3 regions of the Mesorhizobium sp. L103C119B0 genome follow, and region 2 is predicted to be linked to each of the others. Evidence: predicted binding sites of a transcription regulator. Region 2 holds the regulator's gene; each other region holds the start of a gene.

Region 1 (4,180 bases), on a different contig from region 2:
CAATCTCGGCACCAACCGGATGAGCGAAAAGGCGGAAGACGGCGTCGTCAACAAGCACGGCCAGGCGCACGACATCAAGAACCTGTTCGTGTCGGACGGCAGCCAGTTCACGACCGGTGCGGCTGAAAATCCGACGCTGACGATCGTGTCGCTGGCTATCCGCCAGGCCGAATACATCGCTTCGCAAATGTCGGCCAAGACGATCTGAGCCGTCCTCCCGGATCGCTACGCGGAACGCGCATGGCGCGTTCCGCCTTTTTCACTAGGACTCACTATGCGCCGACCGGCTGTCCGTCCCTGCGGCGGATGGCGACGACGGAAGGTCGCGGCAACTGGCCGTCTTTGAAATCGGGCCATAGCGTCTGCGCCTTGTCGAGCGTCTCGGCATCTTCCGCAGGGTGCTGCACCGACAGGAACAAAGTCGTGCCGTCCGGCGTGAAGCACGGGCCGGTCGCTTCGGCGCCGTGCGGGCAGGTGAACAGCAGCTTCGGCAGGCCGCGCGCCGCACCTTCGGTGTCGACGCCATAGACGCCGTCCGGCAGGTCGAAATCATTGGCGCCGTCCGTCGCCACCCACAGCCGCCCCGCCGGGTCGAAGGTGATGTTGTCGGGGCAGACGAACCAGCCATTGTCCGACGTGTCCGGATGAAAAGTGGCGCCGACCTTGGCATCTTTCGGGTTGCCGCAGAGCACGAACAGGTCCCAGGCATACTTTTCCGCCGTGTGGTCGGCATCCGCGCCGCGGCCGCCGGGCGGGATCAGTTCGACAATATGGCCCCAGAGATTTTCCGGCCGCGTGTTGGCCGGATTGACCTTTGACTGGTCGCGCTTCTTGTTCTTGGTCATCACCGCATAGACGCGGCCGGTCACCGGATTGGTCTCGATGTCCTCGGGCCGGTCCATCGGCGTGGCGCCGAGCGCATCTGCCGCAAACCGCGTCTTCAACAGCACCTCGGCCTGGTCGGCAAAACCGTTCTCGACGGTAAGCTTGCCCTGGCCGTGCACCAACGGCAGCCACGTCATCGAGCCATCGGCATCGAAGCGGGCGACCGACAGCACGCCATCGTCGAGCAGATCGGCGCCGGAGGCCGGGTTGGCCTTGTCATAGGCCTTGGCCGAGACGAAGCGGTACATATATTCGAAATAGTCGTCGTCACCCATATAGACGACAACGCGGCCGTCCTTGTTGAGGACCACGGTCGAGGCCTCATGCGACATGCGGCCAAGTGCCGTGCGCTTCACCGGCCTGGACTGAGGATCGTAAGGGTCGATCTCGACCACCCAGTCGAAGCGGTTAGCCTCGTTCGGTTCCTTGTCGAGGTTGAAGCGGTCATGGAAGCGGCCGCGGCCATAGATGTCGGAGCCGTCGAAGCCGTAACGGTCCAGAAGCTCGGCGGTCGGCGCCTTCTTCGGGTCGCCGCCGAAAATGTCGGACACGCCTTCCTCGCAGGTCAGCACCGTGCCCCACGGGGTAACACCGCCGCTGCAATTATAGCTGGTGCCGAGCACTTTCGTGCCAGTCGCGTCGGCCGAGGTTTTCATCAGCGCATGGCCGGCAACCGGTCCGGAAACGGTCATTTCGGTGTTGGCGGTGATGCGGCGGTTCAGCGGACTGTCCGCCACGGTTTCCCACTTGCCGTCCTTCACCTGCACCTCGAGGATCGAATGGCCCATCGCGGCCATGCCGAGATCGACCTGTTCCCTGGTCATCGTCTTGCCGGCATCGCCCTCGGTCATCCCCGGAAACATCACATTGGGCGAGATGTATTCGTTGTTGACGCAGAGCAGGCCATGATCGGAATTCACCGTGCCCTTGGGCAGCGGCATGAAGGCGATGTAGTCGCAATTGTAGCCGAAGCGCTTTTCCTGTTCCTCCGCCGCGACCTTGTTGCCGTCGAATTCGGCGAGGCCGGCTGCAAGCGGGTCGCCCCAGCGCGCGACGATGGTCGTCTCATAGCCTTCGGCGGCGGCATGGGTCTTGCCGTAGACCCGTTTCAGCTCGGGAAAGCCGAGCGTCGACTGCGCTGTGGCGGCATGCGTTTCGCCGGCAAACAAGGAGCCGACAAAGCTGCCGCCGGCAATCAGCGCGCCGGAGGCGAGGCTGCCTTTCAAAAGAGACCGGCGCGAGACGCGCTCGGCGATGATTTCGCGGATGACGGGGGAGGATGAAGACGGTGCATTGGCCATGGTGTCTGCCTCTCAGGGTGGATGTTACGGCGCACCGTTGCCCTAGTCTGCTTAGGCAACATTCACATGACATAAGAGGAAGGTTTTGCCCCAACTGGGCGCGGCACTACGCATCGCTCAGCCCTTGGTGCAGGTCGAGGCGGTGAAGGCGCCGTCGGGCTGCTTCAGAATGATGTCGAATGACGGGGCGGTCTCGCCGTCCAGTGTTGCCTGTGTCATGGAGACGGAGTTGCCACCGGTGGTATAGCCGCCCAGCGGCCCGAGCCAGGTGATCTCGCCATTGGCGTTCATCTGATAGTTGTAGCCTTGCAGCGCCGTTCCGAACGTCACCGGGCCGGTATAGACATTGCCCTTGATAGTGATGTCGCCGAGGTTGAGGAAGGCGCCGAGCAAATAGACCTCGCAATGATAGGTGCCGTCAGGAAGTTTGCCCTCGCTGAAATCGGCGCGCGCGGCGCAGCTCGTTGCCATCAGCAGCAGGATGCCGGAAATGCGTGAGATGCGAGATGTCATGACGTCTCTCTTTTGAAGGGCGAGCTTGCCCTATTTTTGCGCGGCGCCGCAACATTGTTCGCCCGGAACCCACGGCCGGAGATCAAAAACTAGGCATTTGTCTCAATTGGGCAAAAATTAGGCAAAAGCCGTGTGCGCTGCGCAAATTTGGCTCAATCAATTTTCATTGGCTGCCATTGTTTTGCTCCAGGCTAATATACCAACCGGCTGATAACGCTCGGCTATTCCATTCTTGCGAGCGGCGCCTTTGCGTTTGGCACGGCAGTTGCATTGCATTATCGCGGTGCAATCAAACAGCTGGGAGTCTTCGGTATGAGGGGTAATTTCTCCACAATAACAAAAATGTTTTCGGCCGGCGTGGTCGCCGCCGGCCTGTCGATGTCGTCTCCGGCCAAGGCCGCCGAAGACACGATCAAGGTCGGCATTCTGCATTCGCTGTCGGGGACCATGGCGATTTCGGAGACGACGCTGAAAGACGCCATGCTGATGCTCATCGAAGAGCAGAACGCCAAGGGCGGCCTGCTCGGCAAGAAGCTTGAGGCGGTCGTCGTCGATCCGGCATCCAATTGGCCGCTCTTCGCCGAGAAGGCGCGCGAGCTGATCTCCAAGGACAAGGTCGCCGCCGTGTTCGGATGCTGGACCTCGGTGTCGCGCAAGTCGGTGCTGCCGGTGTTCTCGGAACTGGACAACATCCTGTTCTACCCCGTCCAGTATGAGGGCGAGGAAAGCGAGCGCAACGTGTTCTACACCGGCGCCGCCCCAAACCAGCAGGCGATTCCTGCCGTCGATTATCTCATGAGCGAGGACGGTGGCTCGGTGAAGCGCTGGGTGCTGGAAGGCACCGACTACGTCTATCCCCGCACCACCAACAAAATCCTCGAGGCCTATCTGAAGGCCAAGGGCGTCGCCGCCGAAGACATCATGGTCAACTACACGCCGTTCGGCTTCTCCGACTGGCAGACCGAAGTCTCCGCAATCAAGAAATTCGGCTCGGCCGGCAAGAAGACCGCCGTCGTCTCGACCGTCAATGGCGACGCCAACGTTCCGTTCTACAAGGAACTCGGCAACCAGGGCGTCAAGGCCGAGGACATCCCGGTCATGGCCTTCTCGGTCGGCGAAGAAGAACTGGCCGGTCTCGATACCGCGCCGCTGGTCGGCCATCTCGCTGCCTGGAACTATTTCGAGAGCGTCGACACACCCGAAAACAAGAAGTTCATCGCCGACTGGCACAAGTTCATCAAGAATGACAAGCGCACCACCAACGACCCGATGGAAGCTCACTATATCGGCTTCAACATGTGGGTGAAGGCGGTCGAAAAGGCCGGCACCACCGATCCCGACAAGGTCATCGACGCCATGGTCGGCGTGTCCGTGCCGAACCTCACCGGCGGCTATTCGACCATGATGCCGAACCATCACATCACCAAGCCGGTGCTGATCGGCGAGATCCAGGCCGACGGCCAGTTCGAGACCGTGTCGCA
Region 2 (4,180 bases):
CATTATAACCCTCCCTGCGCCGCCCACGGCGCGACAAAACCGGCCCGAAGGCCTGCACAAAGAGGCTCCATTTTTTCGAGCCTCGAAAAAACACTGGTTCAATGATAAGGCACTGTCAACATCGATTATGATGGATTCTGATAGCCTTGCCGAATTTTTTCGAGCTCCGCAATAAACAATGACAGGGCTGCCGGCGTCTGCCAATATTTGGCTGGTGCCGTCGAACGCCTTCACTATCATGAGGCGCGAGGAGGCCGGGAGGAAAACAAATGTCGGTTGGGATCCGCCACGACGATCTGCGCCGTCGCAACCGTGCGATGGTGATTTCGGCCGTGCGCCGGGCCGGCCAGCCGTCGCGGACCGAGATTGCGGCGACCACCGGCCTCAGCCATTCGACGATATCGGCAATCTCGTCTGATCTAATTCAAGAAGGCATCCTGATTGAAGGCAAGCCTGGCGAGACCGGCTCGCTGAAACGCGGCCGGCCGCAGGTCGGCCTTGGCCTCAACCCGGAAGCGGCGGCGGTCATGACCGTGGTGCTGTCGCTGAACTTCCTCTCCGTCACCGTCATCGACTATGCCGGCCAGGTGGTCGCGGAAGAACAGCGCCGGCTCGACACGCTGACCATGCCGCGCGACGAGCTGATCGGCGAATGCGTAGCAATCGTCGGGCGGCGTCTCGCGGACCCGGACCTCGATGTCCAGAGCATCGCCCGCATTGCCATGGGCATCCAGGGCATCACCGATTCGCAGGCGCGGGCCATGCTGTGGTCGCCAATCACGCCACTGACCGACATTGCCTTCGCCGACATGTTGGAAGCGGAATTCGGCATTCCTGCCACCATGGAGAACGACTGCAATATGATGGCGGTGGCCCTGCAATGGCGCCAGCCCGAGCGCTACCGCGACAATTTCATCGCGATCCTCTTGTCGCACGGCATCGGCATGGGGCTGGTGCTGAAAGGCGAACTGTTCACCGGCACCCATTCCTCGGGCGGCGAGTTCGGCCACATGATCCACCGTCCGGGCGGCGCGCTCTGCCGCTGCGGGCGGCGCGGCTGCGTCGAGGCCTATGCCGGAAACTACGCCATCTGGCGCAGCGCCAAAATGATGAGCGAAGATGCCGAGCCGGTCGATATCGGCGACGCTGATATGCGCGCACTCGCCGCGCGCGCCCGCGAAACCGATGGCCCGGAGCGCGAAGCCTATCGCAAGGCCGGTGAGGCGCTCGGCTTCGGCCTCGGCAGCCTGTTTGCGCTGATCGACCCGGCGCCTGTCGCCATGGTTGGCGTCAGCGCCGCCGCCTTCGACCTGATCGAGCCGGCATTGCGCGAAGCGATCGCCCAGACCGCCGGCGGCCAGCACTCGAAATCGATCTCCTTCGACACCGAGCCCAACGAGCTGCCGCTGATCCGCGAAGGCTGTGCCATGCGCGCGCTCGGCTTCGTCGATCAGGAGATTTTCGCGCCGGGCATTCAGGCCAAATCCGGCAAGCATGTCGCCTGAATGGCCGGCAACGGCGCGACGCGCAGCATCCTAGTCTTCCCTGATCGCGTAGCCGGCGCCGCGAATGGTACGGATGACATCCGGCATGCGGCCGTTGTTGACCGCTTTGCGTAAGCGCCCGACATGGACGTCGACGGTTCGCTCGTCGATGTAGATCGTCTCGCCCCAGACATTGTCGAGCAGCTGGCTGCGCGAGAACACGCGGCCGGGATGGCGCATCATGAATTCGAGCAGCCGGAACTCGGTCGGTCCGAGCCTGATCTCGCTCTTCTTGCGGTAGACACGGTGCGACTCGCGGTCGAGCACGATGTCGCCGACCTTGAGCACGCTGGACAGCACTTCCGGCTTGGCCCGGCGCAGCAGCGCCTTCACGCGCGCCATGAACTCCGGCGTCGAGAATGGCTTGACCAGATAGTCGTCGGCACCGGTGGACAGGCCGCGCACGCGATCGCTTTCCTCACCGCGCGCGGTCAGCATGATGATCGGCAGCCGCTCGGTTTCGGGCCGCACTCTAAGCCGCCGGCAGAGCTCGATGCCGGAAACAGCGGGCACCATCCAGTCGAGCACCAGGAGATCGGGCACGTTTTCCTGCAGGCGGATCTCGGCCTCGTCGCCGCGTGTCACCACCTCGACGTGATAGCCTTCGGATTCGAGGTTGTAGCGGAGGAGCACGCCTAGCGGCTCCTCGTCCTCCACGACCATGATGCGTGGCGCGATCATAGGCAGTTCACCCTCATCAGGCCGGCGTGGCCATCGCCGTCTCGTCCTGCTTCGGACGATTGGCGGGCAATTGCTGGCCGGTCAGCACATAATACGCATTTTCGGCGATGTTGGTGACATGATCGCCGATGCGCTCAAGATTCTTGGCGCAGAACAAGAGATGCGTGCAGGCGGTGATGTTGCGAGGGTCTTCCATCATGTAGGTCAAGAGCTCACGAAACACGGACGTGTATTTGACGTCGATGCGCTCGTCGTCATTCCTGAGTTTTGCAAGAGCTGCCGCATCGGTGGCGGCATATTCCTCGACGACGCCTTGCACCTGGATCAGCACCAGCTGCGCCATGGCATCGATGGAGTGCGAGAGGTCGCGCGGCGTGACGCTCAAGCCCACGGTGCCGACGCGTTTGGCGATGTTCTTGGCGAGATCGCCGATGCGCTCGAGGTCGCCGGCCATGCGGATCGAGCCGACCACGGCGCGCAGATCGTTGGCCATCGGCTGGCGCTTGGCGATCAGCGTGATGGCGCGGTCGTCCAGTTCGCGCTGGCGCGCATCCATGATGGCGTCGTCGGAAACGACACGCTGTGCCAGCGCATTGTCCGAATTGAGCAGCGCCCTGGTCGAGCCGCTGACCATCGAGCCTGCCAGATCGCCCATGTCGCGGATCAGCTTGCTGATCTGCCCGAGCTCTTCATCGAAGGAGGCGACGGTATGTTCACCCATGATCTTGGTCCTCGTGCCTGAAAATTCACCCGCCGGACGGCTCAGCCGAAGCGGCCGGTAATGTAGTCCTGGGTGCGCTTGTCGTCGGGGTTGGTGAACATCTTGTCGGTGGCGCCCTCCTCGACGAGATAGCCGAGATGGAACATCGCTGTACGCTGCGACACGCGCGCCGCCTGCTGCATCGAGTGGGTGACGATGACGATCGTGTAGTTCTGGCGCAGTTCGTCGATCAGCTCCTCGACACGGGCGGTGGCGATCGGATCGAGCGCCGAGCAGGGCTCGTCCATCAGGATCACCTCCGGCGACACGGCGATGGCGCGCGCGATGCACAGGCGCTGCTGCTGGCCGCCGGACAGGCCGGTGCCGGGCTCCTGCAGGCGGTCCTTGACCTCGTTCCAGATCGCAGCCTTCTTCAGGCTCTGCTCGACGATCTGGTCCATGTCGGACTTGCGCTTGGCCAGCCCATGGATGCGCGGGCCGTAGGCGACGTTCTCGTAGATCGACTTCGGGAACGGGTTGGGTTTCTGGAACACCATGCCGACGCGGGCGCGCAGTTCGACGACATCGATGTTCTTGTCGTAGATGTCGTCTTCATCGAGCGTGATCTTGCCGGTCACCCGCGCCGAATCGATGGTGTCGTTCATGCGGTTGAGGCAGCGCAGGAAGGTCGACTTGCCGCAGCCGGACGGGCCGATCAGCGCCGTCACCTGGTTCTGGCGGACGTCGAGATTGACGTCGAACAACGCCTGCTTCTCGCCGTAGAAGACGCCGACCTTGTCGCCGCGCATCTTGATGACTTCGTTCGACTTGGCGTTCATTTTGTCGCCCACTGCATTCTCAAGGGACTGTTCGGTCATGATGTTCATACCAAATTGCCTTTTTTCTACCAGCGCCGCTCGAACCGGCGCCGAAGCACGATCGCGGTGATGTTCATGGCCATGAGGAAGACGAGCAGGATGATGATGGCGCCGGACATGCGCTCGACAAAAGCGCGCTCAGCCTCGTTTGCCCACATGTAGATCTGCACCGGCAGCGCGGTCGCCGGATCGAAAGGCGTCGTCGGATAATCGGCGACGAAAGCGACCATGCCGATCAAGAGCAGCGGTGCTGTCTCGCCGAGCGCACGCGCCAGGCCGATGATGGTGCCGGTAAGGATGCCTGGGGCGGCAAGCGGCAGGATGTGATGGAACACCATCTGCATCTTGGAGGCGCCGAGACCTAGGGCCGCCGAGCG
Region 3 (4,180 bases), on a different contig from region 2:
TTGAGCTTCCGTCTGCAGGTGCGCTACACGCGCGCACCGGAGATCCGCTTGTCTTGCTGAAAATTCTGTTCAGTGTGTATCGCCGCATTCGTTTGTTGGCCGAGTATAAAGATGCCGGTAAGGCGGATATTCCTCAGTTGCCTGGGAATGACACCAACGGCGATCTTTTCTAAGCGTGATATTTATGAATATGTGCGATCACACGGAGGGTCTCTGAATCTCATCACGCTAGGCTTTTAATACCTCGGTCACCAGTTGGTCCATCGGGATGTCGTGCGGCTGCGGGTAGATGGTGGGGATGCGCTGCAGTTCGTAGCCGACGCCGATGACCAATGGCTTGAACGGCATGGCAGCCAGCGTGCGGTCGAAGAAGCCGCCGCCATAGCCCAGGCGGTAGTTTCGCGGGTCGATGCCGACGATCGGCGAGATGACGATGTCGGGCAGCACCGGGTCGCCTTCGGCGGGGATAGGGATGTTCCAGACGCCTTTTTCCAGCCGGTCGCCAGGCACATAAGCGCGGAAGATCAGCGGCTGGCCCTTCTCGATCACGATGGGCAGCGCCGTGCGGCCGCCGCGTTCGTTGATCGACGCCATCCACGGCCGCAGGTCCGGCTCGCCGCGAAACGGCCAATAGAGGCTGACCATGCGGCCGGCAATGTCGCCGATGGTCGCGTCGAGCCCTTCGGCGATAGCCCGCGACATCGCCACCCGCGCATCGGCGGAAACCGCCAACCGTGCCGCGATCAGACGCTCGCGCTCGGCCTTGCGCCAACGGCGCACATCGGTCCAGTCGGTCAATGGCGCGCGAAATTCCGGATCGAATTCGTGCATGAAGCAAGGCGGCGAAGAATATTGCGCCCGCCCTTTGCGATCTTTGTCATCGTCGTTGGCCATGCTTCACTCCCGTGGTTCCAGCCCCTGCAAGGCTATACCCGTCCAGGCTTGCCGACATAGGCATTCGCGACATCCGGCGACGAGTCCTGGGCAGCCTTACGCGCGGCAGTCTAGCGCGCCGCGACATTGTTGCGGTGCACAAAAATCACTAGATAAAGAGAGACAAACAGGGGTGAATGCGATGAGTGAAACCAGCCATCATGTCGTTGTCGTCGGCGCAGGGTTCGGCGGTCTCGAACTCACCCGGGCGCTGGCCGGCGCACCCGTGCGCATCACCATGATCGACAAGCGCAACCATCACCTTTTCCAGCCGCTGCTTTACCAGGTGGCGACCACCTCGCTGGCGACCTCGGAAGTTGCCTGGCCGATCCGTCATCTGCTGCGCAAGCGCGAGGACGTGACGACCCTGCTCGGCAACGTCACCGGCGTCGACCGTCCAGGCAAACGCGTGCTGCTTGAGGACGGCAGTTCTGTTCCCTACGACACGCTGGTGCTCGCCACCGGCGCGCGTCATGCTTATTTCGGCCACGACGAATGGGAGCCTTTCGCGCCCGGGCTGAAGACGCTTGAAGACGCAACCACCATTCGGCGGCGCATCCTGCTCGCCTTCGAGCAGGCCGAGCGCGAGACCGATCCGGCCAAGCGCCAGGCACTGCTGACACTGGTCATCGTCGGCGGCGGCCCGACCGGCGTGGAGCTTGCCGGCACCATTGTCGAACTCGCGCATGAAACGCTGCGCGGCGAATTCCGCAACATCGACACGCGTGAGGCGCGTGTGGTGCTGGTCGAGGCCGGAGACAGGATCCTAGCCAATTTCGCGCCAAAGCTGTCCGACTATGCGCGCAAGGCGCTGGAGCGGCGGGGCGTCACGGTCGAGCTTGGCCGCGCCGTCACGCGCCTCGATGCCGAAGGCGTCGTCTTTGGCGATACGCATCTGCCGGCGCGAACCATCCTGTGGGCCGCCGGCGTGGCGGCTTCACCCGCGGGAGAGTGGCTGGGCGCGCCGGTGGACCGGGCGGGCAGGGTAATGGTCGAGCCCGATCTGACCGTGCCGAACAGTCCTGAAATCTTCGTCATCGGCGACACCGCGCATGTCTTGCGGCCGGACGGCAAACCGGTGCCCGGCGTGGCGCCCTCGGCCAAGCAGGAGGGCAAGCATGTCGCCGCGACGATCAGGGCGCGGCTGGCCGGCGATGGCGCGCCGCGGCCTTTCCGCTACAAACATGCCGGCGACCTGGCGACGATCGGCAAGTGGGCAGCCGCGATCGATTTCGGCTCGATCAAGCTCACGGGATGGCTTGCCTGGTGGCTGTGGGGCGTGGCGCATATCTACTTCCTGATCGGTTTCCGCAACCGGCTCTCGGTGTCGCTTAGCTGGCTATGGATCTATTTCACCGGCCAGCGCAGCGCGCGGCTGATCACCCAGGGCGACGATGACAAGGGCTGAGGTTCTCAACCGCGGCCAAGGATATTCATCCAGCCGTCACCTTTTGCTGATCGACTGACTTCCCGATGGACATGGCCGGTTTTCGGCGCGAAGCTTCCGCCCGGGGCTGGGATCTTGTCACGTCGCTGGGAAGGAAAACCAATGCCGCATCTCAATTACCCCGTCTCCCGCCGTAGTTTTCTTGCCGGTACGGCCGCCAGCGGGGCGCTGATCATGCTCCATCCGTTTTCCGCCCGCGCGCAGGCCAATCAGGCGCATCTGAGGATCATGGAGACCACCGACATCCATGTGAATGTGCTGCCTTACGACTACTACGCCGACAAAGCCAACGACACGATGGGCCTGTCACGGACGGCCTCACTGATCGCGGCGGTGCGCAAGGAAGCCACCAATGCGATGCTGATCGACAATGGCGATCTTTTGCAGGGCAATCCGATGGGCGATTACATCGCCTATGAGAAGGGCCTCAAGGAAGGCGATCTGCATCCGATCATGAAGGGCATGAACCTGCTGGGCTATGAATGCTCGACGCTCGGCAATCACGAGTTCAATTACGGCCTGTCGTTCCTCGACAAGGTGCTGGCCGGAGCCAATTTCCCCTTCGTCTGCGCCAATCTGATCCGCGGCACCGAGCTTGCCGCCAAACCGCGCGACGACAAGCTCTACCTCAAGCCCTATGTCATCCTCGACAAGAAGATCAAGGACGGGTCGGGCGCCGAGCAGCCGATCAAGATCGGCATCATCGGCTTTGTGCCGCCGCAGATCATGGTCTGGGACCTGAAGAACCTGGAAGGCAATGTCAGGACGCGCGACATCGTCGAGGCGGCCAGGGCATGGGTGCCGCAGATCAAGGAGGAGGGCGCCGACATCGTCATCGCGCTCTCGCATTCCGGCATCGATATCAAGCAGGGCGACGGCATGGAGAACGCCTCCTTCTTCGTCGCCGGCGTCGAAGGCATCGATGCGGTGTTCACCGGCCATCAGCATCTCGTCTTCCCCGGCAAGAAGGATTTTCAGGCGCTCGATGGCGTCGACACCGAGAAAGGCACGCTGCAGGGCAAGCCCGCCGTGATGGGCGGTTTCTGGGGCTCGCATATGGGACTGATCGATCTGCTTCTGGAACGGGACGGATCGAAATGGCGCGTAGCCTCGGCCACATCGGAGGCAAGGCCGATCTACCAGCGCGTCGACAAGGCAAACAAGCCGACGGTGGCGGACGACCAGCGCGTCGTCGATGCGCTGAAGGCGGACCATGAGGCGACACTTGCCTATGTCCGCCGACCGGTCGGCAAGACCTCGGCGCCGCTCTATTCCTATTTCGCGCTGGTCGCCGACGATCCGTCGGTGCAGATCGTCAACCAGGCGCAGAGCTGGTACCTCAAGGACATATTGAAGAGCACGCAGTGGAAGGATGTGCCGCTGCTGTCGGCGGCAGCACCCTTCAAGGCCGGCGGGCGCAACGGCGCCGACTACTATACCGACGTGCCGGTGGGCGACATCGCCATCAAGAACGTCGCCGACCTCTATCTCTATCCGAACACGGTGCGCGCCGTCGAAATCACCGGCGCGCAAGTGAAGGAATGGCTGGAAATGTCGGCCGGCATTTTCAGGAAGATCGAGCCGGGCAAGGCCGACCAGGCGCTCATCGACACCGAATTCCCGTCCTACAATTTCGATGTGATCGATGGCGTCAGCTACGGAATAGACCTGTCGCAGCTGCCGAAATACGATGCCAAGGGTGGCGTCGCCAATGCCGGCTCGAACCGCATCGTCGGCCTCAGCTTCGACGGCAAGCCTATTGATCCGGCAGCGAAATTCGTCGTCGCCACCAACAATTAC

Evidence for each region. The regulator PhoB, encoded in region 2, activates phosphate uptake and scavenging genes when phosphate is short. The targets are predictions, from matches to a motif close to TGTCATNNANCTGTCAT.
Region 1: a site for PhoB is predicted at 2,242-2,258, ahead of X728_RS148055 (PhoX family phosphatase). Genes of this name have one in related genera too.
Region 3: a site for PhoB is predicted at 2,365-2,381, ahead of X728_RS146555 (bifunctional 2',3'-cyclic-nucleotide 2'-phosphodiesterase/3'-nucleotidase). Genes of this name have one in related genera too.

What each region holds. Positions count from the first base shown of each region.
Region 1 is NZ_AYXE01000011.1:13,710-17,889, forward strand. It holds gene X728_RS148060 (GMC family oxidoreductase) at 1-208, shown strand, start outside; gene X728_RS148055 (PhoX family phosphatase) at 273-2,186, opposite strand; gene X728_RS148050 (hypothetical protein) at 2,304-2,699, opposite strand; gene urtA (urea ABC transporter substrate-binding protein) at 3,012-4,180, shown strand, end outside.
Region 2 is NZ_AYXE01000010.1:57,892-62,071, forward strand. It holds gene xylF (D-xylose ABC transporter substrate-binding protein) at 1-3, opposite strand, end outside; gene X728_RS148755 (ROK family protein) at 270-1,505, shown strand; gene phoB (phosphate regulon transcriptional regulator PhoB) at 1,536-2,225, opposite strand; gene phoU (phosphate signaling complex protein PhoU) at 2,242-2,946, opposite strand; gene pstB (phosphate ABC transporter ATP-binding protein PstB) at 2,988-3,812, opposite strand; gene pstA (phosphate ABC transporter permease PstA) at 3,830-4,180, opposite strand, start outside.
Region 3 is NZ_AYXE01000012.1:128,279-132,458, reverse strand. It holds gene X728_RS146540 (hypothetical protein) at 1-173, shown strand, start outside; gene X728_RS146545 (5-formyltetrahydrofolate cyclo-ligase) at 229-894, opposite strand; gene X728_RS146550 (NAD(P)/FAD-dependent oxidoreductase) at 1,076-2,341, shown strand; gene X728_RS146555 (bifunctional 2',3'-cyclic-nucleotide 2'-phosphodiesterase/3'-nucleotidase) at 2,483-4,180, shown strand, end outside.